DNA from 2 places in the Brassicibacter mesophilus genome. Region 2 is predicted to be linked to the other one. Evidence: a T-box and tRNA genes for the amino acid it is inferred to sense, from the RefSeq annotation. Region 2 holds a T-box; the other holds one or more tRNA genes.
What was found. The T-box of region 2 lies ahead of serS (serine--tRNA ligase). A T-box ahead of a tRNA ligase gene usually reads a tRNA of that ligase, here a tRNA-Ser.

Region 1 (17,097 bases), on a different contig from region 2:
TGATGGACTAGAAAAAAATGAAACAACAGAAGTATTTAAAACCGGATATATCAAAGTAACTGGAGAAGAAGCTCCACTATTTCTATCCCCAGATATGCCTAAAGGAATGCATGTAAAACACATACTATGGTTTGGTTGTGATAACACAGGATTTTTAAGTGTAGATGAAGCTCTAAAAACACTTGAATCCAAAACTTATGGAGATAAGATAGGAGTAGCTTTAAAAGACATCTTCGATGAAGTGGGAATGGCTGCTTTTGATAAGTATGTGTTTAAATCAGACGATGGATACAGTGTCGAAATATCTTCGTCAGATATAGATAAAGGTGTAGTATATAAGAAAGATAATGTTGTAAGAGTATATTTTGAAGGATTAGATAAGAGTACTTCAGTTAAAAAGCTTCTATCAATAGAAGCTGTAAAATAAAGTGAAACTTAATTCAGAGAAGTTTTAAACTTTAGATGAATTTTAGTTTAACTTACACTTAAGAAGAAGAGATTTTAAAATTGCATGCTAAGCTATATTATAAAAGGGGGCAATATAAATGAAAAGAAAATTATCAATTTTATTAGTGCTTATTATGACAGTTCTAGCTTTTACTGCTTGTAGCAATGGAGAACCAGCCCAAACAGAGCAAAAACCAGAATGGACGATATCAATAGAAACTGCTGATGGTAAAACTGTTGAATTCACAAATCTAGACACAGATAAAGCTGGACAAGTAGATATTAAAGCAACGATGAAAAAGAAAGATGGAAGTGAGACAGAGCAAAGCTGGACAGGTACCCTATTATCTAAAGTACTTGAAACTACCGGAGTAGAAAGCTTTACTACAATTATAGTAGAAGCGGCAGACGGATACTCTAAGGAATATACACCTGACTTAGTAAACAGTGATAAAACAATATTAGGGACTACTGTTGATGGACAAAAGCTTGGCAGTGAAGATGGACCAGTACAGCTTGTAGTTGATGGCAAAGGAGCTAACTGGTGGATAAAGAATGTAGCTAAAATAAAAGTAAACAAATAGGCTGGAGGAAATATCATGTGGGGTCGAAAGTTTTTTAATGGATTTTCCGTATTCAATCTCGTAGTGATAGCTATGATGGCTGCCTTAGGAATAGCAACTAAGCCGGTTGTTGTTCCACTTGCACATATCATAACAGGTCCACTGTACATACCTGGTGGTGCTATAGCAGGAGGTTTTTATATGATGTGGATAGTGCTAGGAGCGGGATTGGTTGGAAAAAGAGGGACAGCTACGCTTATTGCTGTAGTTCAAGCGATTATGGTAATTAGTCTTGGAATATTCGGAACACATGGGATAATGAGCTTTTTTACATATATTCTTCCAGGACTAGCTGTCGATATTGTATTATTGATTTCTCGACACCGAGGCTGTTGTCTCGGTTGTCTTTTTATTTCAGGAATAGTTGCAAATATAAGTGGAACATTTCTAGTCAATATAGTATTTTTTAGGCTTCCCTTAGTGCCTTTACTGTTAAGTCTTAGTAGTGCCGCTTTATCAGGAGGCTTAGGTGGAGTTATAGCATATATGATAATTAATAAATTTAAAGATTTTAATATATCTGAAAGTATATAGTTAAGGAGGCGAACATTTGAATAAACGACTGATAATTATAATACCCATTCTTTTAGTATTAGGTTTTATCATCGGCAAATTGTCTGATACTGTAATGAATCAAGACATAGGATACATACCTCCATTAAAAGTAGTTGGTGATGTTAACAACGTTGTAACATTAAAAAGCTTTGACGATATATTTAGAAAAGTTACTATAGAAAATAAGGACAATAAGATAAAAGCTTTTAAACTCCAAGACATAATTAATAAATCATCTCCATTAAAAGAGTCTAGTGAGCTACTATTATTAGGAGAAGATGGGCTTATGGCAAAAATAGAGAACAAAAACTTAGAGAAAAGCTATATTACATTTTCGGATGAGAATGGATGGGAGGCAATAAACTTTAATCATCCAATAAGCAGTAACATAAAGAGGATTAAGGAAATAGTAGTTGTTTCCAATGAAAATTCACTAGATATTGGAATCAATATAATAAAAGACAGTGAAAATATAGCCAATTTTACTGTAGGTCAGTTATATTCAGATAAAAGAACTACGCTACCATATTTTGAAGGAAAATCAACAGTTGATAGAGATAAAGGAGAATATAGTACTTCTATATATACTCATAAAAAGATATTTACTCTTGAGGAAGTAGTTAATGTTCAAGATGTACAGAATGCTTTAATAATGGGAGAAGAAAGTGGTTATGGATATTATGACGTGAATGGATATTTTGAAGTAAAGGACAACTACATAAACTACATATACGGAGACGGGAAAAAAGAAATTGAAAAGGTAAAGGGAATAATGCTAAATCCACCTTCAATAAGTATAACCGACTCATACCATGATGCACTTCACTTCTTAAAAAATGATGAGAAAGTATTATTGATTTATCTTGATGGATTTGGATACCACCAGTATCAATATGCCATAGAAAACAATAAAACTCCTATTCTAAAAGGCATTGGAAATGCAGTTAAAGCATCATCTGTGTATAAGCCAGTTACAAATGCAGGATTTGCTGCAATGATAACAGGAAAAAGTCCAGCAGAAAACGGAGTATATTCAAGAAAGCAAAAAGACTTAAAGACTGAATCAGTTTTTGGTGCATGTATTAAGTTAAATAAAAGTACTGCATTAATCGAAGGAAATATTAAAATATTAAACACAGAAATAGAACCTATACTAAATATAGATAAAAATTCGAATGGTACCACAGATGATGAAGTATTTGAAAGTGCATTAAAAGCAATTGATGAAGCCCATGATCTTGTGTTAGTTCATTTTCATGGAATAGATGATGCAGGACATGCTAATGGTGACTTGTCTGAAAAAACTATGGAGAGAATAGAGAACACTGACAAATATATAAGCAAACTTATCTCTGAGTGGAATGGAAGAGTGATAATAACTTCAGACCATGGTATGCACTCAACAACAGAAGGCGGCTCTCATGGTGAGTTTAGATATGAAGATATTATTGTTCCATATATTTTAACAAAAGGGGGCATTGAGTAATGAAAAATAAAGTTTTTATAGCTATAATAGCGTTAGTTTTAATTGTTGCTGTTACGGCATTTTTAAATAAAGATAGTTTAGGTGATAAGAAAAAGATGCAGGACGAAGCTATAGTAGCATTAAAGTCATCAGATAATGAAGTAACATTTAATATGACTGAAATTAAGCAGCTTGGAGAAAAAGAATTTTCAGCTAATCTGAAATCAAGTGGAAAAGAAGCAGAACAACATAAGTACACTGGAGTTCCTTTGAAAAATGTTTTTGGGCACGCTAATATTAGCTTGGAAGGTAAGGAACAAATTATTGTAAAAGCTGTAGACGGTTATACAGTAGCATTAATGGTAGACGAAGTATTAGATGATGATAATGTTTATCTTGCATATGAAATGGATGGAAAGTCTTTTGGTAAAAAAGAAGATGGAGGAAAAGGCCCTTATCAGGTAATAATTAGAAAGGATCAATTCAGCCAAAGATGGTGCAAATTTGTTACGGAGATAGAGGTAAAATGACATTCCCGATAGAGATAGAAGATTTGCATTTTAGATATAATGGCTCTGAAAGAGAGATATTATCTGGAATAAATATATGTATAGATAAAGGTGAGGTAGTTGCTGTAGTTGGACTTAGTGGAAAAGGCAAAAGTACACTTTGTTATTGTATATCAGGTATAATACCTCACATATTTAGCGGAAACTTGTTCGGTAAGGTAAGAATAAACGGTATTTCTACAACAGATATGTCAGTAGCGCAAATAGCTACAAAGCTAGGGGTAGTGTTTCAGGATCCAGATACTCAGCTTTTCTCACCAACAGTAGAGGATGAGCTTGCATTTGGTCCGGAGAATCTTTGTTTAAATAGAGATGAAATCGGTAGAAGAATAGAAGAATCTCTCTACCTGGTAGGTATGCAAGATCACAGATATGATAACCCAAACCAGCTTTCAGGAGGACAGAAGCAGCTTATATCCATTGCTTCTGTGCTTTGTCTGAAGCCGGATATTTTGATACTAGATGAAGTAATGGCTCAAGTTGATAAAGATGGAAAGCAGAGGATAAAACAGGTGATAAAGAGTTTAAGAGATGAAGGTAAGACTATTGTAATGGTTGAGCATGATATCAATAATCTAGATATTGCAGATAAGGTAGTTCTATTAAAAGAAGGAAAGTTAGAAAGGTTCTGTGGCAATCTTTAGAGGGGGAAAATACTTGGAGTATATAGAATTCAGAGATGTAAGCTTTGAGTACATAAAAGAAAAACCAATTTTAAACAGATTTAATATTAAAATAAACAGCAGAGAAGTTACTGCTATACTAGGTTCAAATGGCAGTGGAAAGACTACCTTAGGAAAACTTTTAGTTGGTATATTAAAGCCCAATAAGGGCAGCGTTATTGTTCTTGATAATGATACTCGTGATATGTCCTTAGGTGAAATTGGTCAAAGGATTGGATACTTATTTCAGAATCCAGAGCGTCAAATATTTGCAGCTACAGTTGAGGATGAAATAGGATTTGTGCGTGAATTAAAGGGATATGATAAAGAGCAAATAAAAGCAAAGGTAGAGGATATGCTTTCGCTATTCCAATTAAATGAAGTTAGGAAATCATTTCCTTTTAAACTAAGTCATGGAGAAAAAGAGCGACTTGCTTTAGCAGCTATTCTTGTAAACGAGCCAGTATACTTAGTACTCGATGAGCCTACTACAGGGCTTGATATGGAAAGAAGAAGAATATTACTGGATGTATTAAAAGTGTTGAAAGAAAAGGACATAGGTATGACAATAATAAGCCATGATGAAGAATTCGTAAAAAGCATAAGCTCCCGAATTATTAGAATGCATAGAGGTGAGATTGTTGAAGATACAACACAAGATGGATCCTAGAACAAAGTTGGTTATAGTACTTTGCATATCAACTTTAGCTGTTGTTATTCAAAATATCTATATCTTAAGTGCTGTTTTTATTGCCACACTAATAATTGCAGAGGTATTTAGAGGAGACTTATTTTCTGCTACGAAAAAGTTAAAAAAAATAATATGGGTTGTTGTCATGATAGCTATAGTACAAAGTATATTTTCACCATCAGGAGAGATTTTAGTAGCATTAAAAAGCATCACAATACTTTCGACAGGGGGTATGATAAAGGGGCTGGAGTTTATATTGAGAATGCTCACAGTTGTTTTTTCTGCCGTTATCATTACCACATCTAATTCGAGAGAAATAATCCAAGGACTTGTTCAATGGAAAATACCATATGAGATAGCATTTATGGTTTCTATTGGGATAAGGTTTTTGCCAATGCTTACAGAGGAAATAAAAGATGCTGTTACAGCAATTCAATTAAGGGGCATACCTTTGGATAAAATACAATTAGGTAAGAAAATAAAGATTTATTCATATATTTTTATGCCTGTAGTTGCAGGTACTATAATAAAGGCGCAAAAGTTGTCAGTCGCAATGGAGATGCGTGCATTTAGAGCATACCCTGATAGGACAAGCTATATGACACTAAAAATGTCCCATGTAGATTATATCGTTATATCATTAAGTATATTAACTACTTTAACTATAGCAGTTAAGTATTTTAATATTATTTAGCCAAGGAGGATTCAAATGAAGGTTTTTTCAGTAATTGGGATAACTCAGTCAGGAAAGACAACAACAATAGAGAATATTATTAAAGAATTAAAAAAAAGAAGATATTCTGTAGGTTCTGTTAAGGAAATACACTTTGACCAGTTTGCTATTGATCAGGAAGGTTCAAATTCATACAGACATAGACAAGCAGGGTCGGAGCTAGTGACAGCTAGAGGATATCATGAGACAGATGTACTTTTCCCAGAGAAGCTGTCAGTCGATGAAATACTAAGATTCTATGATCACGAAATTGTAGTACTTGAAGGAGTAACAGATGCAAATGTACCAAAGATTATAACAGCTCATACAAAGCAGGAGATAATAGATAGGATGGATGATTTAGTTTTTGCTATATCTGGAAGGATTGCCAACGAAATAGACGAATTCAATGGTATACCAGTAATAAATACTATTGATAACGTGGAAAAGCTAGTTGATTTAATAGAAGAAAAGGTATATGAAAGATTACCTGATTTTCCAGAAGAATGCTGTGGAGAATGTGGAGGTAGCTGCAGAGAGTTAGGAGCTAAAATATTAAAAGGGAAAGCGAGTAGTCAGGACTGTGTTATTTCAGATAGTAAAGTAAAGCTATATATAGATGATAACGAAATTATGATGGTACCATTTGTTCAAAAGCTTTTAAAAAATGCTGTAACAGGAGTCGTTAAAGAACTTGAAGGTTATAAAAATGGAAAAAGCATATTAGTTAAAATAGAGGAATAGTAATGCAAGTAGAAAGTGATTTTCTAAAGAAATATAATGTTATAGACTACGAAGTTAAGCTAAAATTTTATAGTAAGAAAAATAATGTTTATAAAGTTGAATTTAAGTGTATAAATGAAAAGAAGATAAACTTGGTAGTAAAGATATTTAATGATATCAAAATAAAGGATAAAGAAGTACAAATGCTATCGATTCTTAAAGAATATGGAGTAAGGGTACCTGATATATTGAGTATAGGAAAAGATAATATCATAATTGACTACATAAATGGCCCAACTCTATTAGATATGGTTTGTAGATTAGAAGAAGAAGGCTCTGGGTATGAAAAACTAGCAGAGAATTTGTGCCTATGGCTGTTGGACTTTTATAATGCATCAAAAGCAGCTATAGGTGAAGATTTAATATTTGGAGATGTTAATCTAAGAAACTTTATTATGCTAGACAATATATATGGGATAGACTTTGAAGATTGTAAAGAAGGCTGTAAAGAAGAAGATATAGGTAGAATGTGTGCTTTTATACTGACCTATACCCCTTCATTTACTCTATGGAAAATTAATTTTGTCAGAAGTATAATAGACAAATCTACAGAGATTATCAAGACAAATGAGATAGCAGTCAGAGAGTACATGAACGATGAGCTTAAAGCCATAGAAATTCGAAGAGGAATAAAGTTCACTTTTTAACTCGTAAAATATGTTAAAATATGATATATTATCAAGAAAACAAAGTAAGGGGGAATATAAAATGTCAATCAAAGGTTTTTTAGAGAAATCAAAAAAAGAAAAAGAGAGAAAAGCTAGAAAAGAGACTGCAAAAAAAGTTGCTATAGGTACAGCTGTAGGCACTGCAATAGGAGCAGCTACTGGATTACTTTTTGCGCCTAAGTCAGGAAAAGAAACAAGAGAAGACATAGCTAACAAAGCTAAAGAAACTACTGAAAATGTAAAAGATACCCTAAAGGATTCAGTTGATACTTTAAAAGAAAAGAAAGAGAAAATAGAAGAAAGCGTTAAAGAAGCTATCAAAGAAGCTAAAAAGAAAAGAGAAGACAAAGCAGAAAAGTGCTGTGAAGAAACAGACAATGAGTGCTGTGAATGTGGTTGTGAGGAAGAAAAAGAAGAGGACAAATAAGGCACTAATTGAAAAGCTGATAAAGATAAAATAAACATAGGAGGCGACTCATGTCTGCTACAATTACTGTGAAAGATTTAATCTTTATTGTTCTATCTATTATAGGGATGAGCTTTGGAATATACCTAATTATAGCTTTAAAGAACTTAAATGATGTTATAAATAGTGTTAAAAAAATAGTGGAAAAAAATGAAGACTCTATTACTGATACTATTTCTAATTTGCCTGAAATTAGCGAAAATATAAACAAAATTAGTACACAAGTACAGAAAAGTGTGGATAAAATAGGGCCAACTGTACCTGAACTTGTGGATAACTTAAACTCTATAACTGGAAATGTAAATGATAGTGTAGAAAAGGTTAGCAGTACAGTTGAAATAGTAGGTGATGAAATAAGTGAAGCAGTTACGACTGTAAGAGAAAATACAGAAGATATAGCTACATATATAAAAATAGTGGTTGAAGTCATAAAAGCTGTAAAAAATGTTTTATCAAAGTAAAAATTTAAACGTGAAGTTTTATAGAATAAAAGCTGATAGAAAAAGCAAAATTGCACTCTATCAGTTTTTTGATATGATATAACATTTTGTTATAGTTTAAGGATGTTGCATCAAAATGTAAAATATAGTATAATTACAAATTGAGCTCAGAAATTAAAGTATATACTAAATTAAATTATATTTTTGCTATTAAAAGGTGATAATATGGAAATTGGATGGAAAATATGGTTAAAAAAAGATGAAGGAAAAATATTTGGCAAGGGACCAAAGGAGCTTTTACTTAGAACTGATCAGATGGGTTCCTTAAGCAAGGCGGCTTCTTCCATGAATATGTCATATAGTAAGGCCTGGAATCTAGTAGCTAATTTGGAGAATGCATTAGGTTTTAAGATACTGGACAAAAAAGCTGGAGGAGCAAATGGTGGAAGCTCTTCACTTACTGATGAGGGAAAGGCTTTGATTACAAAATATGATAGACTTGAAAAAGAAATCGAAGAAGCAATTTTAAAAATATACGAGGATATATTTTAAAAAATTTTTTACCTGCGTTATATTCGCAATAACACAACGAATAAGAACTAGGAGGAACATTATGAAAAGAGGACTGTCAGTTTTAATGGCATTGGTTTTAGTTTTTGGGGTTGTAGGGTGTAGTAAAAAGGTAGAAGAAAACAATATTTCTGAGACTCAAAGTATAACAGTAAGTGCAGCTGCTAGTCTAACTGATGCAATGGCAGAAATAGCATATCAGTTTGAGAAAGAAAAAAATATAACTATAACATTTAATTTTGCTTCTTCAGGAAAGCTGCAGAAGCAAATAGAGGAGGGTGCCCCTGTTGATGTATTTGTTTCTGCAGGAAAGAAGCAAATGGATGCATTAGAAGCAAATAATTTAATTGATAAAGATAGTAAAGAAGATCTGTTAAAAAATAAACTTGTAATGATTGTAGCAAATGAATATAATGATAAAATAAATGAAGTATCAGATTTAGTTGACAAGAAACTTAAATTAAGTATAGGAGTTCCAGAGACTGTTCCAGTTGGGCAATATGCCAAAGAAACTCTTGAATACTTAAAATTATGGGATGGCTTATCTTCTAATATTGTTTTTGCAAAAGATGTAAGTCAAGTTGTGACCTACGTTGAAAAAGGTGAAGTTGCAGCGGGTATTGTATATAGCTCTGATGCAGCAAGAATTGATAGTAGTACAGTAAAGCAGGAATTTGCAGATGAAACTCATAGACCTATAGTATATCCAGCGGCAATTATTGAGTCAAGTAATCAAAAAGAAACAGGTAAAATGTTTTTAGAATATTTAAGAACAGAAGAAGTTAAAGAAATATTTAATAAATACGGGTTTCAGCTATATACAGAATAGGATGATACTATGATAATAAGTCCAATACTAATATCACTAAAAGTAGCACTAATATCTACAGCTTTTGTCCTTATAATAGGTGTTTTTTTAGCTAAAGTTATTACTAAAAACAATTTTAGAGGAAAAGATATACTGGAAGTCATTTTACTGCTTCCTATGATTTTACCTCCATCAGTTACAGGCTATGGATTGCTTGTACTAATAGGAAGAAGGGGATTTATAGGAAAAATTCTATATGATTCTTTTGGTGTAACTATGATATTTACTTGGGTGGCTGCTTGTGTTGCGGCAGCCATAGTTTCACTGCCACTTATGTATCAAAGCTGTAAAGGAGCTTTTCTAAATGTAGATGTTATGCTTGAAAATGCAGCTAGGACATTAGGAGCTAGTAAAAGAAAGGTTTTTTGGAAAGTAACTCTTCCCCTTGCATGGCCAGGAATATTAAGTGGTATAGTTCTAACATTTGCAAGAGCGCTAGGTGAATTTGGAGCCACATTAATGGTTGCAGGAAATATTCCAGGCAAAACTCAGAACATACCACTAGCTATATATTTTGCTGTTGAAAGAGGAGATTCAAGAACTGCTAATATTTTAATGGCTATAGTGATAATTTTTAGTTTCACAGTAGTATACGGTCTTAATCTATGGGCAAGAAACAGGCAAAAATCGGTATAATTTATTATACTCATAGTTGGTTGACATATGATTATTTTTGAGTTATAATATAAATCTGTTGGCTTATACAATTAAATCTTAATTAAATGGGCTATTGTAATTAGTATATAAAATTGACGACTAACGTGGAGAGATGGCTGAGTCTGGCTGAAGGCGCTCGCCTGGAAAGCGGGTAGGCGGCTATAACCGTCTCGCGGGTTCGAATCCCGCTCTCTCCGCCAGTTATAGAGTTTGTCGTGCTAGATGGGGAGGTAGCGGTGCCCTGTAACCTGCAACCCGCTATAGCAGGATTGAATTCCTAGCTTAGGCCTAATATTGTGAGGTCTGCCCTAAGAAAGTGATGTTGACGATTGGGTCTTACGCAACGAGAATCCATGAACCCCGTCAGGTCCGGAAGGAAGCAGCGGTAAGTGGACACTCTCGTGTGCCGTAGGGTCGCCTAATCCGAGTTAACTACTTAGGTAACGCTTGTAATATTATGTCGAAGCTAGGTGCACGGCTTAAAAATAAAGGCTATGGTTAATACCATAGCCTTTATTTTTATGTAATTTATTATTGACATAAAAAAGGGTTTTGAAGAAAAATGTAGAATTATATCGTAAATAACTTTATGGTAACTATATTTATGGTAATTATAATTGATAGATTTATGATTATATTATATCCGATAGTAGGTGCATAATGATGTTTTTTAACTCATATAGGAAGAAACTCGGAGTTTTATTTTTATTAATAGCATTGGTACCGATTTTATTATTTGGTGTAAGCATAAATAATAAAGTAAACAAGCATATAATAAGTGATAATATAACAGTAAAAACGGATTCTGTAATAAACGAAGCTGAAAAATTAGACATTTGGTTTAAAATAAATGAGGAAAAGATTAAGGATATATCAGGCAATTATTCTTTTATAACTCATCTGGTGTCATATGCAGATAATAATGAAAAAGTTACTGCTTATCTTTCCTCTCAGCTGACCTCATCAAAGGAAATTCAGAATATTCATATTACTATGCAGAATGGTACTGAGTACACATCTACTGGTAAACTTTCAGAAGAAGATACTAGGCTAAGCAACTGGTACCTAAATGCTTATCTTAGTAAAGATATAGTCTGGAGTGTACTAGACAGTGGCACATCTGAAGATAAGCTAATAGTTACTGCTTCAGTTCCACTATTTGATGATATAGGAGAAATAGAGGGAGTATTAGCGGCTGATTTTGATTTTAGTGTTATTTTAAATGGAATTAAAGATATTAATATTAATAAAAATTCTGTTACATATATAGTAGACAACTTTAACAATCCTCTAAAGGTTTTTGGAAAAGAACTACCCATTTCAAAAAAAGACAATGATAAGTTTGAAAAAGGAATAGGCAAACTTTCTAGTCAAATCCGTAAAAACAGAAATGGTAATACAAATATTGAACTTGGACGAGAATATTTAGTATTTTATTCAACACTCCCATCTATTAACTGGAGGATAATTTCATTTGTTCCTAAAATCGATTTTTATTTAAGCTTAATGATTATAGGTAAATATATTGCAATTATATCTATTATTACTATAAGTATTGTCATTATTATGTCTATTTTATTCTCAAAAACATTTTCTAGACCATTGGAAAAACTTAAGGATGGAGCAATCGAGATACGTAATGGAAATTATGAATATAGAATAGATGTAGAAAATAAAGATGAGTTTGGAGATGTTGCTCAAGCTTTTAATGATATGGCATTGAGACTTAAACAATCATACGCTAGCCTTAATGATTCAAATGAAGCATTAACAAGAAATAACGAGCAGCTTCAAGAAATAAATCTAGAGCTTGAAGCTTCATATGAGCAGTTAAAAGCCACTACAGATCAACTAAATGATTCTGAAACGAAATATAGGTTGCTTATCGAAAACATGTATGATTTAGTTTGGGTAGTAGATAACGAGCTAAATATTACTTTTATAAACGATCAAGTATATAATATTTTTAAATTGCAAAAAAATGAGGTGCTAGGTAAGAAGTTGATTGACTTTGCTCATCTATATGTAGGATATAATGGAAATCTAGAAGATGATTTGAAGAAAAAAGACTATAAAAACAAAGAAATTACCGTGTTGGATAAGCATGGAAAACAAGTTGTTGCAGAGATTACAACCAAGAGAATGCAGGAATATGATAATTTTATTGGAGTTCAAGGAGTTGTGCGAGACATTACTGAACGTAAGAGCATGGAAAGGAATATACTAAAAAGAAACGAAGAGCTCTCGGTTATTAATAAGATAAGTAGAAGCATTAGTTCTACAATGAACGCTGAGAGATTGTTACAAATTGCTGCTGATGATATCGCAAGACTACTTAATATATCAGTATGTACTATAAGGTTAGTTAGCGAACATAATGCTCTAAAGCTTATGGCTCATTCAGGAGAACTTGCGGACCTTGTTTCATTTCAGGATATACCTATTGATGAAGATATCAGTGGAGAAGTAGTTAAAACTGGTAAGATATTGATTTCTGATGTGAGAGATCCGAAGACTAAAAATAAACACAATAGGAAAGTTATAGAATCTAATAAGATATATTTCACTAGTATGCTTCCAATCAAGTCAAGAGGGAAAGTTTTAGGAGTTATAAATGTAGGTGGAATAAATAAGCTTGCTAAAAGTGAATTCAACATATTAGCATCTATAACAAATCAAATAGCGATGAAAATAGAAAATATACAACTATATGAGGGATTAAAAGATAACTATTTTAAGACAATAGAGACATTAGCAGCAGCTATAGAGGCTAAAGATGAATATACACAAGGACATTCATCCAGAGTTTCTAGATATAGTATTATGATAGCTGAATCTCTAGGACTTTCTAAGAAGTATTGTGAAGAAATAGAAGTAGCCGGAATATTGCACGATATCGGTAAAATAGGTATAAGCGATGACATTCTTTCCAAGCCAGGTAGGTTGACTGAATATGAGTATTCAATGATAACTAAGCATCCTATGATAGGAAGTAAGATACTTGAAAACGTAGGATTTTCAGAAACTATAATGAATGCTATAAAATATCATCATAGAAGATATGATTTGAAGGGGTACCCTAAACAAATAGAGTTAGAAGAACTTCCCCTTGAAGCGTGTATTGTTGGAGTTTCAGATGCATTCGACGCTATGACTTCAAATAGATCCTATAGAGCGGCTATGACTGTCGACAATGCAATAGAAGAACTGATCAAAAATAGAGGAACTCAGTTCCATCCATATATAGTTGACATTATTGCTGAGATATATAAAACTGATCCAAATAAATTGAAAGAAATAATGTCATATGAAACTATGGTATCTTAGGACCAGCTAAGCTGGTCTTTTTGATTGTATTGTGTTATTTCAAATGCATTGTGGTATATAGTTTTCATATTTGATATAATATATTTATTATATATTTTGAAGGTGATTAAATGGCACATCAGGCTTTATACAGAAGATTTAGGCCTAAAACGTTCGACTATGTATTAGGTCAAGAGCATATTACGACAACACTAAAAAATCAAATCATAAGTAATAACATAGCTCATGCATACCTTTTTTCTGGAACAAGAGGCACTGGTAAAACATCTACTGCCAAGATTTTATCAAGAGCAGTGAACTGTCTAAATAATGAGGATGGTAATCCTTGCAATGAATGTGAGGTCTGCAAAGGGATACTCGATGATAGTATAATGGATGTAGTTGAAATGGATGCTGCATCAAACAACAGTGTAGACGATGTTAGGGAGCTGAGAGAGAAGGCTAAGTATCCTCCGTCTAAGTGCAGGTATAAGGTATATATAATAGACGAGGTTCATATGCTTTCCAAAGGAGCATTTAATGCACTCCTCAAAACATTAGAAGAGCCACCTAAGCATTTAATATTTGTATTAGCTACTACTGAGCCTCAAAAGCTTCCCGCCACAATATTATCTAGATGCCAACGATTTGATTTTAAAAGAATAACAGTAAATGATATAGTAAAAAATATGAATACTATATGTGATGAAATTGGCATAAATATTGAAGAAAAAGCATTACAGCTAATAGGAAGAAATTCTGATGGCGCCATGAGAGATGCGTTAAGCATTCTTGACCAGTGTATATCATTTGCAGAGGATGAAATAACATACGAGTATGTCCTTTCTATTCTTGGGATAGTCAACAATGACTTGATATTTGAAATAACAGACAGCATAATAGGAAATAAGGCAGATAAATCTCTAGAGCTTGTTGACACAATAGTTCAGAATGGCAAAGATATCCACCAGTTTATAAAGGATTTGATTTCTCATTTTAGAAATCTCATGATTGTAAAAACATCAAATTATGTAGAAAATATAATAGATGGCTCTGAAGAACTCATATCACAGCTTAAAGAGCAAGCACAAAAGATAGAGTTAAATAGCATAATTACTTTTTTAAGTATACTTTCAGATGCTGAAAATCAGAGTAAATGGTCATCTCAACCAAGAATTATTTTGGAAGTTAGTATTATCAAAATGATGAATACTCCTTCAGTAGCTGCTATAGATGTATTGTGGCAAAAAATAAATGAGCTTGAGGAGAAACTAGAAAATGGGGCTGTTATTGCAAAGCAAACAAAAAGTATATCCAATACAAAATCAGAAAATAAAAGTATTCGGATAGAAAAAGAGGATATAGTTACTCAAGTAAATGATAATCCAAAGAAAGAAGTACCAGATTATAGTAATAAAGCATCTGTGCTATCAGACATAAGTATAAATAAGATAAAAGCTGATTGGGAAAATATACTTAAAAGAATAAAGTCTGAGAAGATAAGCCTTCATGCTTTGATAATGGAAGGAAAACCTACTAGTTTTAAAAATAATGTTTTATCTATAGCTTTTGGAGAAGGTTTTGGATTTCATAAGGATGCTATTGAAAAACCAGACAATAAAGGATTTATCCAGAATATAATCAGTAGCTATTTAAATGCTAATATAGAGATTAAATTTATAATGGATATAGATGTGTCTGAAAAAGAAGATGAAAAAGAAGGGCAAGCTTTAGTAGATAAAGCTATAAGCATATTTGGTGAAGACCTAGTAGAGATTGAACAGTAAATTTATTAATAAATATTTAGGAGGATGATATTATGGCAAGAGGTGGATTCCAAGGAATGGGTAACATGGGGAATATGATGAAACAGGTTCAAAAGATGCAAAAACAAATGGCGGATCTCCAAAAAGAGATTGAAGAAAGAGAAGTTGAAGCAAGTGCTGGTGGTGGAGCAGTAGTAGTTAAGGTAAGTGGGAAAAAAGAGATATTAGCAATAACTATAGATAAGGATGTTGTAGATCCAGATGATGTTGAAATGCTCCAAGACCTGATATTAGCCGCAACGAATGAGGCATTAAGAAGTGCAGAAGAAATGATGGCAAAAGAAATGCAAAAAATCACTGGAGGAATGAATATTCCAGGATTGTTTTAATAATAAATGATCAAAAGAGGCCTGTAGAGGCCTCTTTTGTGAAAGGATGAAAAAAATGGATTATTTTGCACCACCGGTAGCAAATTTAATAGAAGAGTTTTCAAAGCTTCCCGGCATTGGGAAAAAAACAGCACAAAGATTGGCTTTTTATGTTCTAGGCATGAATACTAATGATGCTACAGGACTAGCAAATGCAATAATAGATGCTAAGAAGAATATTAAATATTGTAGTATATGTAGTAATCTTACTGATAGAGATCCTTGTATGATATGTGAAAATAAAAAGAGAGATCAGTCATCCATATGTGTAGTTGAAGATCCTAGAGACATAATGGCTATGGAAAGAACTAAAGAATTTAACGGTCTTTATCACGTGCTTCATGGAAGCATATCTCCAATGGAGGGAATAGGACCAGAGGATATTAAGATAAAAGAATTACTAATAAGAATACAAGGTGCAGATGTAAAAGAAGTTATATTGGCAACAAACCCTACTATTGAAGGAGAAGCTACAGCGATGTATATATCTAAGCTTCTAAAGCCTATGGGAATAAAGACAACGCGTTTAGCACATGGAATACCTGTTGGAGGAGATTTAGAGTATGCTGACGAAGTGACGCTTTCTAAAGCTCTTGAGGGTAGGAGAGAGATATAACTTTCTGGTACTGCATGTCTAAGTAAAATAAAGTTCTTCAAAAGTCAGGAGAAACCATGAACTAATTCCATGATACCTCCTGCTTTTTTAATGATTTTTTCTTGCTTTTTCTTCTGAATTCCTTGATTAAGTGAAGGAACGGTCAATATTTTATTCGTGAAAGACAATAAGCCAGTTGCATATTTATTTGGATTTTCTAATTACTATATAAACATACCAACTGGTGAATACACTAAATCAGAAATAGACAAAATGAAATATACGTTTGAAGAAAGAGAACTTGGGAATTCTGCTGGCACACCCGAGACATATATGTACTATGAGTTTACAGAGTAAAATAAAGTTAGAATATAACTAAGGTAGGTGAAGGTTATGAGGCGAAAAGATAGAGAGATGAGTAGAGAGTTTGGTATGGAGGTTATAGATAAATCAAGATATGGAGTTATTTCTATAATTGATGAAGATAATGAACCTTATGGAATCCCTCTTTCCATTGTAAGAGATGGAAACACCTTGTATTTTCATTCTGCAATGGATGGAAGAAAAATAAAAATATTTGAGAAAAATCCTAAAGTTAGTGTAGCTTTTGTAGGAGAAATAAAGGTTCCAGAAAACTACGCTAAAGAAGAGTTAGATGAAATTATAAAGGATGAATCTAAGGTAATAGTACTTATTAGTAGTGTTTTTACAACTGAATATGAATCAGCAGTTGTAAAAGGCAGAATAAGATTAGTAGAAGATGAAGAAGAAAAAGTTAAAGCCTTGAAGCTTATATGTGAAAAATACACTCCAACAAAGATGGATT
Region 2 (17,097 bases):
TAAGCAAATCCTCGAAACCCAATTTCCTTTTCGTGTATTTGTCATTTCTATACATAGATACAAACTCTCTAAAAAATTCCCTCAAACTTTTTAGTCTAAGGGAACATAAAAGTACTATATTTTTCTATCAAGGCTCTATCTTTAGCTTAACATCATTCTATTTCCTCTCTATTCTTACTGCCATCTCCACATGCCTTGAGGATACAGAAAAGATGCTGCATAGACCTAATAGACCCTTGGCGGAAGCTTAAATTTCCTGCAATTATTTACTGTCTTTTGTAAAGGCAACTTCATCAAAAGGATTGTAAAAGATTACTGCTCCAAGAGATGATTTTATCATAATATAAGACTAAGTCAGTCTCATCCATTGCAGTTAGCTTTTTTCTATCTATGCAAATGTTCAGTATCTCTTTATCTATCCCATCTAAATGTTTTCTCAAATCTACTTTACTACTTATATATTGGTTTGTTTCATCAAAATACTTGGCTTGCAAAATAAAAAATGCTGACTTATAAAGTGCCGATAATATTTCAGAGCTGTTCTCATAGATGAAATTATGACAGCTCGCATGATACAGATTACACGCACCTATTTTTACGGCACGTTTAACATCAGCTTTGTCGATCAGCGGTAGCAAATAGTCTATGCTGCGGTAAATTGGCTGCGTGTCATGATAGAATTGAAACAAATCAGATTTTTCCCAACTTAAAATTTCACTTTGTCCGGAAATAAATCCGCAGGCTTTCTCCTTGTAAGGCATTGTGGATATTATCTCACGATATTTTTTCAAATTCTGCATAGTCAGTTCTTTCAGGATAACTACAATATCTATATCACTGCTATCATTCGCTTCTTTGCGTTTATAGCTTCCCTGCAAACCTATAAAAACAACATTATCTCCATATTCTTTTTTTACTTTTGAAACAAGTTCATTTATCCAAGCATCTATAAAGAAAGTCATATTCTCACCTCTTATTTTCTACTTTCCTTAAATGAATAAGGAATCTTTCCAATCCCGTATAATCAGTTAATTATTATCGAATATTTATCATTCCTACAATTCTTTTTGCTCTGATTTTTACTCATTTTTTCTAAAACTACTGTATATAACGGTTTATATGCTTTTTTTATCCTTTTGAACATAACGTGTCATCAGAATCACCGTTTCAACATGCCTTGAGGATACAAAAAAGATACCTGTTAAGCCTAGTCCGCCCTTGGCGTCAGAGTATATTTCTGAAAAAACCACTATTCAATGCAAATTTTTTAGGTTCTTACTGTCCACATTATGCAAACTAAGCTCTGCCTAGCTCTAGGGCGAGGTATACTATTAATGCATTACTCAATATAAGTAGTCCACTTACCGCATTTATTACACCAGTATATAGCGAAGTCCAATATACCATCAGCTGCATTCAAATCGAAAGTAAAAATTTTTCCATCTTCAATGAATCCTATATCTCTACGCCAGACACTAAAGCTTTCAGTTTCACATTGCGGACACTCCGAATCACATTTTCCTACATATTCAAAATCATCAATCGTTATTCCATTATCCTGTAAAAAATGAACTATAGCTTCTTCATAACCTATATCTGAAAGCTCAATAAAATCTTCTAATTTTAAAAATTCACTCATACAAAACCTCCTTGTATTCCTGCTAAACTATGTTGATTAAATCATGAGTATTTATATAATACTATTAAATTCTTCTGTATATTTTATTACCTTTGATATCAAGACACTTCCTTCTTTAACTTCATTTTATAGTATTCGCATTTTTGTGTCTACAGTATTATACTAACACCAATACCTATAAGAATACCAATTAATGCTTGCAACAAAAAATCACTACTCTCAATAAAAAACCGCCACAAAAGTGACGGTAATAAACAACAACTATTTGATTAACTCTTTACCACCCATATACATTTGCAATGGTTTCGGTATTGATATGGTACCATCTTCTTTTAAATTATTTTCTAAAAATGATATCAACATTCTTGGAGGTGCTACAACTGTATTGTTGAGAGTATGCGGAATATAGTTTTCTTTATTTTTACTTTTTATCCGGATAGAAAGACGTCTTGCCTGTGCATCTCCTAAGTTAGAACAACTACCAACTTCAAAATATTTTTTCTGTCTCGGTGACCATGCTTCTATATCTATACTTTTTACTTTTAAATCTGCCAAATCACCCGAACAACACTCCAAAGTACGTACCGGTATATCTAAAGTGCGGAAAAACTCAACCGTATATTGGTATAGTTTTTCGAACCAACCTGCACTATCTTCCGGTCTACATACCACAATCATTTCCTGTTTTTCAAATTGATGAATTCGGTACACACCACGCTCTTCAATGCCATGAGCACCAATTTCTTTACGAAAACACGGCGAATAACTGGTTAATGTTTGAGGGAGTTTTTCTTCATCAATAATTGTATCAATAAATTTACCAATCATAGAATGTTCACTTGTGCCTATGAGATATAAATCTTCCCCTTCAATCTTATACATCATATTTTCCATTTCTGAGAAGCTCATAACACCGTTTACAACATTGCCTCTAATCATAAATGGGGGTATATAATAGGTAAATCCTCTATCAATCATGAAGTCCCGTGCATAAGAAAGAATTGCAGAATGCAAACGTGCTATATCACCACAAAGATAATAAAAACCATTTCCACTTGTTTTTCTTGCACTATCAATATCAATACCCTTTAACTTTTCCATAATATCAACATGATATGGTATCTCAAAGTCTGGTACAACAGGCTCTCCAAATCGTTCAATTTCAACATTCTCGCTATCATCCTTACCAATTGGTACAGTAGGGTCTATAATATTGGGGATAACCAGCATCCTTTTGCGAATCTGAACATCAAGGTCATCAATTTTCCGCTCCAATTCTGCGAGTTCATCTGCCATAGAAGTTATATCTGCCTTCGCTAATTCAACTTCATCCTTTTTTCCTTCTGATATTAATACGCCAATTTTTTTACTAATCGAATTTCTTCTGCTTCTGAGATAGTCACGTCTTGTTTTTGCTTCCCGATTTTGAATATCTAAAGCAATAACTTCATCTACAAGTGTGATTTTTTCATTCTGAAATTTTTTTCTGATATTTTCTTTTACAACCTCAGTGTTTTCACGCAATAACCTAATGTCTAACATTATTTTCCTCCTCATATATTTTCTTTTCATAGAGATAATAGTATGAGTTTAGAAAAATAAAAGCCTTCCAAACCCATACAAATAATATGGGACGGAAAGCATCCGCGGTACCACCCAAATTGTCAGATAAAACTGACCACTCAAAAGTGCTGTAAAGGGCACACCCTTCGACTCATCGCCGACAGCTCTAAAAATGGAACGGTTTAACCTCTCACCGGTTCGCACCAACCACCGGCTCTCTGGGAGATTTATAAACCTTAGTTTTTATCATCGCTGTTAAATATATTATATGCATATATAAATAAATTTACAAGAAGAATTGTTATTCTGTGGTAAAAATATAAAACTTCACCTTATCCCTAAGGATTTGCTTGGGAGATATCATCTTCATGATGTCATCTATAATACGTTTCGAGGTCAAATTCAAAAGCAAAACGACTGAGGCAATCAGTAAAAGCGAAGAAATAAAGTGACATCTTTTATGAAGTTTGTGGAAATTTAAGAAATAAATCTCTTGAGTCTTCAACTTATCTATTATACTAAATGGAAACAAAATTCATACTATCAATTTATATTTTGATGACAACAAATAAAATAATAATGAGATTAATAAATTTTTGAGAGATATCTACTTTATTGTTAATAATCTTTACTACATTAAACAATAGAATCAGAAAAAATCAAAATCATGAAATTGAGAAAATATAACTTTAAAGAAAATAAAAATATCCCACACTCATTCGCCCAGACAAATATTGGAGCAATAATCTATATTTTTATTAGTTAGTAATCTTCATTTATACAATAACAAACCCTAGATTCTACTTAACGAACTCTAGGGCATTTTACTATCTATTTTTCATTTTAGAACCTCAAAATACTCTTCTAATCACGTGTTCTCCCATACTTATTATTTCTCTGTTTAAGCAACCAAGTAATATTTTCACCGTATAATAATCAAATAAACATCAGCTTAAGATTATTCTTCTGCTCACTCTTCTAATGGCTCCCCATTGATCAGTTTCTTAATCCATCCTAAGAGTTCTTTTAGTTTTCTTATCTCAAAAACTCCACTACTTTGTGTTAATCTTCCTTGCTCCATAAGTGATCTTTACAACGTAATCATGTTTGTGAAGAATTTGACATTCTTCAGTTTTCCATGATCTAGGTATGATTTTATAGTAATTCATTCTTCAATTTTTCCAGACGATAGTCAAATTTATACTTCGCTCGTCTAGGATTCCCTTCTGCTCTTTTTATAGAAAGAGTGTTTAAATGATAACTTACAGACCATAAAGTGTCAAAAGAAAGATTTTTATTATATTGGCATAAAGACCCTCTTCTTCCAGATGCAATTTCTATACCTAATTCTCTTGAATAGTTTCTTCCACTTTGCAAATTTTTAGTGACAGTATCATAACGGTCTAATGTTGAATACCAGTTCCCTTCTGGCTTACAATCAAATTCTTTCATTTCTTTTTCAATAAAATGATTAGTGGCAACAATAAATCTTTCACCGGGTTTAGGATACCTGACTGCCATATGCTCTGGACACATTTCTACTACTGCTAAACGTCCTAATGCATCTGCCAAAACTATAGATTGAGATGTCATAGTGGGAGTATTCTTTAGATATTCAATACACTCGTTTACATTTTTGCACTTCTCAAGTAATAATCGAACAATGAATAAAAAATTCAGACCTGGACTAATCGTCTTTGGGGCAACAAAAGTCATTCCAACAGCCAAACCATGTACATTCATGCCATCTTCTTTTCCAATTAAGCCATCACCGTGACCTAAAAAACTATAACCTTTATGGGGTTTATACAATGCACTTTCAGTTGTTTTTTTAAGTGAGACAAACATATCATGGTTTCGAACAAAATAAACGTCTTTATTCTCAACATAAGCAAAAGTAGAACATCCAACATCAAAACTGTATGCACCTGCAGTTATTAGAAAAGTCCCAAATAACAAAAAATCGACTTTTAAACCATCGGCCATACCTTTAACTTCTTCAATAATTTCTGGATAAACTTCTTTACAAATATTCAAAGAATCTGTTCCCATTCTTAGGCGAGATGCACCAAAATCTAATAGAGGGTTAAAATCTACACCATTTTTTCTTAATAGTTTGCCATAGTGATGCCCCATTTCATAATGCTTTCCTTTAAATCTAGGTTTATACATTTCCTGATTCCTCCTTTATAATAAGGAGTTTAGTATATTTTTTCATTCTTGACTTGACAGTTATTGCTTTTTTATTGGAAGAAATATTTTCATATGCCCAGTGTTTTTCTTCAAAGAGAAATCTTTACTATAACCTTCAAAAATATTATGATTATCCAAAATCCAACCAGATTTCTTTAACCAAGTAAAATAGATAAATCTATACAAATCCTTAATGTATTCAAAATTTGAGTGAAGAGAAAATACAGCATAGAGCTGATTCCCAATTTCTATAGGTTTCATTTCATGAGCTTCTTCAACAAAAACCCCACCAATATAAAAGCTCTCTAAAGCATAAGGATCAATAGTTCTAACATCACAATTCGATGAAAGCCAAATCGTATACATATATTCTCCGCTAGGGACAATATTTTTTTTATGACAGTACTCATGTAACATATTCCAATACTTTTCAATGTTTAGATTATACAAGCTAGTTTTACCATAGAATCCTTTTAGTTCTAGTGATTTGTAATAAATGATTTCAGGCATGAAATTTTCATTGATTCTAATAAGTTCTAGTTTATTTTCAGTGAATGGTGCCAACATTAACAGATCATTTTCTCCAACATGATTTCTATATTCATTCGGACTACAAGCAAAATATTTTTTAAACGCTCTCGTAAAACTTTCGTGAGATTGGTAACCTGCATCTAAAGCTATATCAATGATTTTATCTTCTGTAATTTTTAAACGCTTTCCAATAACCGTAAATCGTCTTTTTCTTATATAATCACCAATGGTTTCATTCGTTAAAGCAAGAAAGATCCTGTGAAAATGAAACTTTGATATATAAACTCTTTTCAACACTTCTTTGTATAAATTCTTATCAAATAAATTCTCTTCAATATATTCAATAATCGATAGTACTATTCTTTCATAATCCATTGGAATCATCCTTAAAATATAATTAATTTTATATTACCATATTTCTTCAATCCCGTCATAATCGTTGCGATTCGTTCCTCTTAAAATACTCAACAAATTTCGATTTTATTTTGTTAGCTCAACTACTCATTATTAAATTTCAATATAGATATTTTATAATATTTTTCATGATCTAGTTTAAGTATTGATACTTCTTTCCACTTATCATTTTTTTATATCTTTTATATTTTCATGTAATAAAACATCATCTCCAATTAATAAGAATTTATGCTTTAGTATTTATCTATTAGATCATCTTCTTTATCTTTTTTAAAATCCAAATTAGATAAGATGACAAAAATATTAACATTAAACTTGATAAATAACTTTATTGACAAGGGAAGTAATATTTGCCCAAATAACTAGATGAACGTTCAGCTAGTTATTTGGGCTATTATTTAATAATACATAAAAAAATAATTAATACGAAGCCTTTAACAAAATAAATACACAAAATATCTAGCTAAACTGACTCATTAATATAACTAAAATTATACAAAAGGAGTGTTTAAAATTAAAGCTTTATACTTTCCCGAATTAAACAAAGTTGATTTGAGAGATGTTGATAAACCTGCTATTAAAAATCCAACTGATGTACTTGTAAAAGTTACTACGACAACTATTTGTGGTAGTGATATTCATATTATTAAAGGTCTTATACCAACAAATCCAGGATTTGTGCTAGGGCATGAATACGTAGGTATTATCGAAGAAGTTGGTGAGGACGTTAAAAACTTTAAAGTAGGAGATAGAGTTATAGGCCCTCCAGCTCCTTACTGTGGGAAATGTGAATTTTGTAAAAAAGGGTATGTTTCACACTGTAAAAATGGTGGTGTTCACGGTAGTGGTGAAACATTAGGAAATATACCTGGTGTTCATGCTGAATATACATGTGTACCTCATGCTGATTCTTGCTTATTAAAAGTACCTAAACATCTTACCGATGAACAAGTTATTTTTATTTCTGATATAGCTTCTACAGGTTATACAGGTGTTGCCCACTGTGATCTACAAAAAGGCGAGACTATTGTAATCTTTGGTTGTGGACCTGTAGGTATGGCAACACTTTTAACTGCCAAGCTACATAACCCTAATAAAATAATCGTTGTTGAAAAATCAGAGAAAAGATTGAAAAAAGCATTAGAACTGGGTGCTACTCACGCTATTTCTGCTACTGGTGATAATGTACTTGATAAGATAGCTGAATATACGGATAACAAAGGTGCTGATGTTGTTATTGATGCAGTGGGTCTACATATAACAATAAACCAAGGAATTGAATGTTTAGGTGTAAGTGGTAGAATGTTCCTTGTTGGTATCCCTTCAAAGGCTATTGATATTTTACCAAATCATTTCTATAAAAATATTTCTTTCCAAATGGGATTAGGAGATTTGAATAACATCAAAGGTTTACTTGATAATGTTAGTAATGGAAAACTAGATCTTACCCCTCTTATAACTCATACAATACCTTTAGATGATATCGAAAATGCTATTGAATTAGTTCAACATAAACCTGATGAAGTAATTAAAGTAATTATTAAACCTTAATTTAAACTTACCTTAATAGTTTTTTTAGTTCTGACTTCAAAATCAAAATTTGAAATACTGTTATATTTAATGGTAATATGATATAATAAACAATAAATAAACAAAAAGACTCTAATAATTTTTATTATAGTCTTTTTTTGTCATACGCAGCACTATTTATTATAAAGGAGCATTCCAATGGATAATATAAAAAGAAGAGATGCTGAATTGTCTAAGAAAAATATATTGCATGCAGCTGAAACCCTTTTTGCTCAAAAAGGTTACCATTTAACAACTTTAGCAGATATTGCTGAATTAAGCGGTGTATCAAGAACTACGCCATCTTATTTTTTCGAAAACAAAGAACAATTATATAAAAAAGTTATTGAAAATTTAATTGAAGATGAAAAAAATTATGTTAATACGCTAATACTTAAAGAAGGTGAATTAACTGTTGAAGCATTAAAAACTATTTTATCTCGCCATATTGATTATACTTTTAAGCATCCTAATTTAACTAAAATATTAGTGGCAGAATCTTTAAACGAAAATAGACAAAGCTGGATACTTGATTTCTTTCCTGATATGATTTCATGGAGTTATAAATATTTAGAAGATGCACAAAATATAGGCATAATACGACAAGATATTGATACCAATACTTTATGGTTAAATGCAATGGCAATGGCATGGTTACCAATCATTACACAACATACTTTTCTTAAATTAATTGGTAAAGATTTTACAGATGAGGATTTTATAAAACATCATAAAAAGCAAATGGAAACATTGATATTCGAATCAATACTTAAATAAGGGGGTGTTTCAGAATTAAAGAGCTGAGGCACCCCTCCCAAGTTTTTTTCAATTATGATAACTATCACTTCCTTATTTATCTCTTACCATATTTAATTGTTTAATTATTTCAAAATATTCTTTGTCTAATTTTTCTTTTTCATCAGGCGTTGCTGATAACATTTTTCCTGTTATTTGTATTCTTTTTAGCTCAAGTAATGTCTTTTCTGCTTGAACAACATTTTTTTTGTTTGAACTATAGCTATTGTAATCCTTTAAATTACCCTCAAAATGTTTTATTTTCTGTTCAGATATATCAATGATATTCGTAGCCAGTGTGTTTATAAATCTTCTATCGTGAGATACAAAAATTACTGTTCCTTCGTAACACTTTAATACACGTTCTAATACTTCTACTGATGGAACATCTAAATAATTAGTAGGCTCATCAAGAATGAGAACATTAACCTCTGAAACTAATAGTTTTGCTAAAGATAATCTAATTTTTTCTCCACCACTTAAAACAGAAACAAGTTTATTCATATCAGAATCACCAAATAGTAAGTTTGCCAAAATATTTCTAACAACACTTTCTGCTTGAATACTATTTTCTAAAACAGTATCTAAAATGGTCTTTTTTTCATTTAAATTTTCAAATTCTTGATAAACAAACCCAATCTTAGCTTTGGGTACAATTTGAATAGAAGGAAATCTGTTTTCAATAAGTTTCAATAAAGTAGTTTTTCCACTTCCATTTTTTCCAATTATAGCTGTTTTTCCTCCGTTTTTTATCATAAATGAGGTATCTTTGAAAATTGGCATATTAGAATATGAAAATGATAAGCTATCTGATTTGATGATAATTTTATTTTTGGGTGGATTAGTTAAGCTAAAATTTAATTTTATTTGTTCTTGTTCAATCGGTTTCTCTTTTACTTCTAAATGTTCTAATCTTGATTGAATAGCTTTAGCTGATTTTTGCATGCTTTTTTGCCTGCCATCGTTTGACCTGCTTGTGGCTACATAATTTCTTGTTTTATATTCTGAATTGCTAATTTTTTTCGGCTTTTTCGTTATTTTTGTTGCCTGTTTTTTCTTATTTACATAAGCCTCTTCTAATCTTCTCTTCTCTATTTTATAATTTAAATATTCACTTTTCTGAGTTTCAAGTTCTAATTCTTTTTGTTTTTTATAGTTGTCAAAATTCCCTTGATAATCATATAATGTGTTATTCCTAATTTCTATGATACGATTGCACACTTGATTTAGTAATTCAGTATCATGGGTAATCAAAACAAAAGAATCTATATTAGTTAACTTATTTTTTAATAACTCAATTCCATTTAAATCAAGGTTAGAGGTAGGCTCATCTAATAAAATTAAATGCACTGATTTGCTAAGTACTTCTGCGAGTCGTAAACGAGTTTTCTCTCCACCACTTACAAAATTATCATTCTCTTTTTTTTGAACCCCTAATTCTTTTAGTAGCTTTCTTTCTGCCGTGTGATTAAAAGTATCAAATTGTTTGAAATAAGAAATTTCACTGTATTTTTTAATTATGCCAGTATCTATATCAGTATCACCAGAAATTATTTTTAGGAGAGTAGTTTTTCCACTTCCATTTAACCCAATAAGACCAATACGGTCGTTCTCATTGATTACTAACTTGGAGAAATGGAACAATATGTTTTCTCCAAAACTTTTCTGTATATTTTCCATTTCAAGAATAACCATCCTATCACACCTCCTACCATGTAAATATCTCTATTTGATTTTAACAAGTTGTTATACTTGTTACTACAACATAAATGTTTATAAAAAAAATGTGTTGTACGATTACGCACAACACATTTTGCTAATAAGAATTATCTTTATTTTCTTTTCTAAGTATTCGCCTTATACTTTCTTCAACTAAGAAATATTTTTCAGAAAGCTCAACAACGGAAAATCCATTTTTATAATCTTCATGAATTTGTTTATTTCGTTTATTCAATAGTTCTTTTGTATCTGTATTTTCTCCCCAAGACTTTCTATTATATGTTTTCTTAGGAATATATACTATTTCACCTTGAACATAGTTTTGGATTTGCTTTAATATTTCTCTTGGCAATACGTCAGCAGCTTTAACATAGCCCATTTGCGCACCTCCTAAATAGTAAGTTGTTTAGGACTTGCAAAGGCTATATACAATATTTAATTATATAGTGCAATAGCCTTTGCTACGCACGAAATGTTCCTACTCCCATAACTCTTAACCTACCTTTCAACTATTTATGTGTATTATATCACAAATAAATCGAATTTTGAAAGAGAAGAAAGAGCTATTTTACAATCAGCCAGTTTTTGTTTTTTTCCAATATCAATTTATATTGGGATAGCTGGGCCGCTTTGGTGTCATTATCCAGGTACTTCACGGATACCTAGACTTTTACCTTATTATCCTGTTTCTGAAAGATGAGATTTATCAGTTATAATAACATACAATATTTCGCAATTAGTTTTAGAGCATTGTTCTTTACATATATGGTATAAGCAAAATAGAGCGGTTTATATCTGTGGACGATATGCCAAACATGGTAAAGTAGGCTGAAGAACATACCAAAACTCTAGAAAAAGAAGTAAATAAAAAGCTTTCATCCTTTTTTAAAAAAGTAGAAACTTTAAAATCTAGACGTAGAAAACATATAGACCTCTTAGCTGATAGAATAATCTCCAAAGAAGATTATGGCAATAAATTAATGGAGAACCAAGAAAATTTGAAGCTCTACAACTAGAAAAAGTGATCCTTACACCTCACCGTTTGCACCCAGTAATCCGAATACTTCACCACGACAAACAGTAATATCTATGTTTTCTACTGCTTTTACGTTGTGGTAAGACTTACTCAGTTTTTCCACCTTAATTGTTACTTCCATGTCCATCGTTCCCCCTTATTTTTCATTCTCCAAAATATTAACACCAGAAATAAGTCTGGTGTTAGAGTGTAGGGTAAATTAAATTTTTTATTTCACCTATAAAAATTGTCCTGTTACAGAATTCAAGGAATTCCCAATTATTTCAGGTGGCCCTTCAGCAATGACATTGCCTCCATTAGTTCCTCATCCAGGTCCCATATCAATCACCCAGTCTGATAATCGGATAAAATCAATGTTATGTTCTATAGCAACTACCGAATTTCCTTGATCCACCATTCGCTTTAGCATACTAATTAGCCGTTCAACATCTTGTGGATGCAATCCTGTTGTCGGTTCATCCAAAAGATATAGAGAATTTCCGGTAGCTGGATTTGCCAATTCCTTCGCTAATTTTATTCTTTGAGCTTCACCACCTGATAACGTAGATGCGGACTGTCCCATGGAAAGATATCCAAGCCCCACTTGCTTAAGAATTCTAAGCTTTTCTGATATTTGCTTCTCATCTTTAAAAACAGAACACGCCTCATCGATAGACATCATAAGAATATCTGAGATGTTATGTGATTTATACTCTACTTCCAGAATATTAGTTTTAAATCTCTTCCCTAGACATTCAGGACATGAAACTTCTATATCTGGCATAAAGTGCATGGAGACTTTCAAAACCCCGCTACCTTCACATTTCTCACATCTTCCACCTGAGACGTTGAATGAGAAGTCTTTCGCCTTTAGGCCCTTTTCTTTTGCCAGTGGAGTGTTCCCAAACAGTTCACGTATTGAAGTAAAAATATCAGTATAGGTAGCTGTATTTGATCTACTAGAACGCCCAATGGGCATTTGGTCAATCATCAATACCTCCTTTATATTTTCAAGTCCATAAATACCTTTGCACTCTTTAGAAGATAATTTTTCATTTTGAACGTATTGATATAGTACATCAAATAATAAACTGGACTTTCCTGCTCCAGATACTCCTGATATAGCTACCAGTTTTCCCAAAGGTATTTCAACATCAATGTCTTTTAAATTATGAACTTTCGCACCTTTTATGTAAATAGACTTTCCATTCCCTAGATTCTTCTTATGAGAAACTACTGAGGCTTTATTGTACAGATACTTTCCTGTTACGGAGTTATTATCGTTTTTAATTTCTCGTGGAGTTCCAGCTGCAACAATAGTTCCGCCATATTTACCAGCTCCTGGTCCAATGTCGATAACATAATCGCATACTTCAATAAAATTTGTATCATGTTCTACAACCAATACAGTATTGCCCATATCTCGTAAGTTTCTAAGCATTCTTATCAACTTTTTATTATCTATTGCATGAAGTCCAGTAGTTGGTTCATCAAGTACATATAAAACTCCAGTTAACCCAGTTCCAAGAAGCGTAGCTAATCGAATACGCTGTAACTCTCCAGCTGAAAGGGTCGAAGCTAATCGATCTAATCTCAGATAACCAACACCTATCTCAACAAGCCTACCGAGTTTTTCTAAAATTACTAATATTATTGGAGAGACCATTTCTTTAATGTTGTCAGGTAAAGTCTCTAAAATATGATTCATCCATTTATAACAATCTTCAATTTCCATACTATTTATCTCTATTATATTTTTCCCATAAATTCTAACTTTTCGGCTTTCCTCTTTTAATTTTATTCCTTTACATGCAGGACATGTAGTTGAAACAAAGAACTTTCCAAGTTTTTCTACGCCACTTTTCTTTTCTGAATAGCGACGCATCAAGTTTGTGACAATACCTTCAAATTTCCCATCAGGTACAGTTTTAGGTGGTTTAATCGTAGGATATATTTTTTTAAATTGATCACTTTCAACCCCGTACAAAAGTAGAGCCGTTTGCGTATCGTTGTAATCTCGAATCAATAAATCCACACTAAATTCAAACCCATAGTGCTTTCCTGCATTGACCATCGAATTTCCGTAGCGATTGATATATGCCTCATCCCACCCATAAATGCCTCCGTCCCAGATACTCTTATCAATATCAATTAACATTTTAAGATTTGCTTCATTTGTGACTCCTAGGCCTTTACATACTGGACATGCACCTTCCGGTGTATTGAATGAAAAGTCTCTTTTTGTCATTACCTTTACAGCCTTTCGGCAGTGAGGGCAACGATGACTTTTCTGAAAGTCTAATGAAGTCATATTTGTCTGTGAAATAATCTCACCACAAAAAGGACATGGATATTCACCAATCTTAGAAAAAAGAATTCTTAAAAATGATAATACATCAGTAAAAGTTCCTACAGTAGATCGGGGATTCATATTGCCATGATGTTGTTCAACGCTGATTGAAGGTGAGAGCCCTTCAATTTTATCTACTTTTGCTCTGGGCATTAGGTCTGTTGCTATTCCTAGTGATTCCATATAAAGTCTTTGACATTCACGTTGAAGAGTTTCAAAGGCTAAAGTAGATTTACCTGAACCAGATAAACCAGTTATTGCTACAAGCTTATTTTTGGGTATTTTAAGAGAAATATTCTTTAGATTATTACCTTTTGCTCCATTCACTAGAATGTATTCATTCATACGCATCCTCCCTTTCTATAAGAAATAATAACACCATAACAAAATCTGGTGTTAGAGTGTAGGGTTATTTAAAATCTTTTTTTGAACTCATTAAGTTGAACCAATATATTTTTTGTGTTTCTTTCGGCATCTCTCAATGATGTTAAAAGTTTATCACAAGCAGTGACAATATCTTCATCATCTTGAGGTGTGTCTATGACCATTTCTAAATTTGTTTTAGGATCTCGAGACAAAGCACTTAACATACGTAAAATTGCAGCAAGAGAATAGTTAGCACAACGAAGTGAACGTATGATTTTTAGTTGTTTGATATCTTCATCTGTATAAACCCGATAGCCATTTTGCTTACGCTTAATAGTCAAAAGACCATTCAATTCCCAATTTCTTAGAGTATCTATTGTAACTTGTAGATAGTCAGCTGCTTCTTTCCGCGTTAAACACAATTTATCTACCTCGTCTGTGTCACCTGTGTCAGATAACATTTCCTTTACAATTACGATGGCTTCTTCAGCATTTATCTGCTCTTTTCTAATTTGTTGCAAATAATTTTCAGCAAAGCAAATCGCCTTATCAAATTTTCTTTTCGCTGATAGTTTAATAATGTCAACTGCTTTTTTGCGTAAACCATTCTGTAATACCTCTACTTCAAAAGCAGTTCGTGCGAGTTTAAATTGCTCTAGGTGAAAATCTGTAAAAACACGATATCCATTTTTCTTACGTTCTGCTTGTGGTATAAGTTCATACTTTTCATAAAGTCTAACAGTATTTGAATGTACACCGATTATTTGTGCAATATCTGAAGTTTTATAGGTTTTCATTCAGCCATATCACCTCCTATAACTTTAATTATACCGCTCAACAAATGTCTGGTGTTATAGTGGAGTGTTTTAACTTATTTGCAACTATAAATTTTTATGGGTTTGGTTAGCAATCATGAAATAAAAATCTAATATTAATTAGTAACAAATCATTTAAATTCTTTAAATATCAAAAATGTGTTGGTCTACCTTTTTTTTACTTTGCCTTTAATAATACCTACTACTATATCTTTTGTTAGTTCTTCTTTTTTTGCTGACGAACGAATAAGTGCTGATTTTTTCATATCTATTTTTGCACCTTTTATTTCTGATATTACTGAATACACTAGATACTGTTCTTCTTCATTTAAATATGATAAATTTACACCTGCATGAATGAGTATTTGATTTTGGTTTATTAATTCTTGATTTGTCAATGACATACTCAAAATCGATAATACAAAACTTATCATAGAGTCTATTCGAAAAGTACTCACCTCTCAAAGCAACTTTAACTGTTTCAAAATTTTCTTCTAACATATTCATTTACACCGTTATTTTTTCTAAGTAATAGTTCATTAAAGATTTCTTGATCAGTAAACCATGCTGCTGTCCATATACAATATTGGGTATTTCTTGTTCCTTGAACAATCTCTTCTTTAATTTCATCAAAGACAACATTGTGTTCTCTAAATTCATCAATTTCAAGATTTACAGGCCTTGGTTTAATATGAAGATCTTTAAAGTCATATTTCTCTGTTTCTATATAAACTAATTATGCAATTTCCTTTAGATCAGCTTTCAAATTTCTTCTTCCGTCATTAAAGCCATAGATTATAAATTTAATTAATATAAATTTTTTGAACTTCAGCAGGCAGTTCATCCCATTTTACTTCTTGCCAATAAGTGACACCACGTAACGATGCTACATACAATTCAATATAAGCATCTTCTCGTAATTTCTTACTTGAAGTGAATGTTAGACTTTTTTTATATCCATTTGTATCATAGCAATCTAGAATATATTCAAACCTTTTGCTATCGTCTATTGTTACTTCCTCATTTTTAATTTGTGTATAATACATAGTTTTTCCTTTTGGGTCTTCCGGAGTTAAACGTGCAGGATTAAAAAATATAATAACAAAACCAACAAGAGATATTATGATTAACCCAATTATGATAATAATTTTTTTCAATCTTTCATTTCTCCTTTTATATTTTAAGTACATACATCTGCTTTTTTAAGATGACGAATTGAAAATATAGAAGCCAATATAACAAAAATAATATTCATTATATAAAATAGATTATTTTGACTGCTTAATAGACCTTCCTGACTCAACACTCCCATACCAATTGTCAAAAGTGAATAAGGAAAAAACATACCTATTTTTGTCACATACATACCTAAACCTATAAAAACGGTACATATACTTATACCAATAGGAACTGCAAAGCTACGAATTCGTATGGAAAGTCCAAGTTGCACAGCACTAATAGCGATTGAGGCAATCCACCCCCGAAATAGCCATCCAAAAACTTCGATAGGAATATTTTGTGAAAGTCCAAATAAATTGCCAGCAGATATGTATAGTATTAAAAAGAAAATTTGTACCATTAAAATAAATATGCTTACTATGAATAATTTTGAAATAAAAATATAAGTTGTTGATATCGGAACTGTCATAACAGCATTCCAGTTTTTGTTTATATGTTCAATCCTACATACGTAAGCACAACAAATTGCAATCAGTACAGGTAGGAAAAACTCACCATAAAATAGGCTTACCTGAGTCCAAAGGCTATACCATCTGTTCGAAAGAACACTTTGGTTGAAATAGTAATTAGCACAACCTATAATAATACTCAAAATTGGAAGTACCATGATAACAAAACACATGTTTGAATGACGTAATTTAAGCCATTCTGCATAAATACATCTTTTAAGCATTATAATAACCTCCTTATACTTCCTGATGGGAAATATGAATGTTTCCCAAAACATATATTATTGCACCGATTGCTACAACTACAAATAGAAGATAAGCTTCGATATTACGTGTAACAAATGTCATTGAATTATTTACATAGCTATATGTAACAGGGCACAAGCCTGTATAATAGGACCAGATAAATAATCTACGTACCACAGCAGGAAAGAGATCTG

Region 1: it encodes a tRNA-Ser, which carries the amino acid that the T-box ahead of serS (serine--tRNA ligase) is inferred to sense. The anticodon was not compared.

The regions. Positions count from the first base shown of each region.
Region 1 covers NZ_JBNPXI010000008.1:54,804-71,900, reverse strand. The annotation lists gene HNR33_RS10590 (molybdopterin-dependent oxidoreductase) at 1-427, shown strand, start outside; gene HNR33_RS10585 (molybdopterin-dependent oxidoreductase) at 546-1,031, shown strand; gene HNR33_RS10580 (ECF transporter S component) at 1,047-1,604, shown strand; gene HNR33_RS10575 (alkaline phosphatase family protein) at 1,621-3,111, shown strand; gene HNR33_RS10570 (molybdopterin-dependent oxidoreductase) at 3,111-3,620, shown strand; gene HNR33_RS10565 (energy-coupling factor ABC transporter ATP-binding protein) at 3,617-4,303, shown strand; gene HNR33_RS10560 (energy-coupling factor ABC transporter ATP-binding protein) at 4,317-4,991, shown strand; gene HNR33_RS10555 (energy-coupling factor transporter transmembrane component T family protein) at 4,954-5,706, shown strand; gene mobB (molybdopterin-guanine dinucleotide biosynthesis protein B) at 5,722-6,468, shown strand; gene HNR33_RS10545 (BUD32 family EKC/KEOPS complex subunit) at 6,471-7,154, shown strand; gene HNR33_RS10540 (YtxH domain-containing protein) at 7,216-7,602, shown strand; gene HNR33_RS10535 (hypothetical protein) at 7,653-8,102, shown strand; gene HNR33_RS10530 (winged helix-turn-helix domain-containing protein) at 8,307-8,633, shown strand; gene modA (molybdate ABC transporter substrate-binding protein) at 8,695-9,480, shown strand; gene modB (molybdate ABC transporter permease subunit) at 9,490-10,155, shown strand; tRNA gene HNR33_RS10515 (tRNA-Ser) at 10,283-10,376, shown strand; RNA gene ffs (signal recognition particle sRNA large type) at 10,390-10,654, shown strand; gene HNR33_RS10505 (HD domain-containing phosphohydrolase) at 10,837-13,503, shown strand; gene dnaX (DNA polymerase III subunit gamma/tau) at 13,614-15,269, shown strand; gene HNR33_RS10495 (YbaB/EbfC family nucleoid-associated protein) at 15,302-15,637, shown strand; gene recR (recombination mediator RecR) at 15,693-16,292, shown strand; gene HNR33_RS10485 (hypothetical protein) at 16,449-16,628, shown strand; gene HNR33_RS10480 (pyridoxamine 5'-phosphate oxidase family protein) at 16,665-17,097, shown strand, end outside.
Region 2 covers NZ_JBNPXI010000032.1:20,041-37,137, reverse strand. The annotation lists gene HNR33_RS20910 (nucleotidyltransferase domain-containing protein) at 294-962, opposite strand; gene HNR33_RS20905 (hypothetical protein) at 1,340-1,639, opposite strand; gene serS (serine--tRNA ligase) at 1,901-3,181, opposite strand; T-box leader at 3,266-3,461, opposite strand; gene HNR33_RS20895 (C45 family autoproteolytic acyltransferase/hydrolase) at 4,358-5,374, opposite strand; gene HNR33_RS20890 (helix-turn-helix domain-containing protein) at 5,435-6,301, opposite strand; gene HNR33_RS20885 (zinc-dependent alcohol dehydrogenase) at 6,845-7,891, shown strand; gene HNR33_RS20880 (TetR/AcrR family transcriptional regulator) at 8,069-8,686, shown strand; gene abc-f (ribosomal protection-like ABC-F family protein) at 8,759-10,399, opposite strand; gene HNR33_RS20870 (CD3324 family protein) at 10,521-10,802, opposite strand; gene HNR33_RS20865 (hypothetical protein) at 11,452-11,580, opposite strand; gene uvrA (excinuclease ABC subunit UvrA) at 11,764-14,133, opposite strand; gene HNR33_RS20855 (MerR family transcriptional regulator) at 14,202-14,951, opposite strand; gene HNR33_RS20850 (hypothetical protein) at 15,137-15,403, opposite strand; gene HNR33_RS20845 (hypothetical protein) at 15,477-15,629, opposite strand; gene HNR33_RS20840 (YxeA family protein) at 15,773-16,126, opposite strand; gene HNR33_RS20835 (ABC transporter permease) at 16,150-16,881, opposite strand; gene HNR33_RS20830 (ABC transporter permease) at 16,895-17,097, opposite strand, start outside.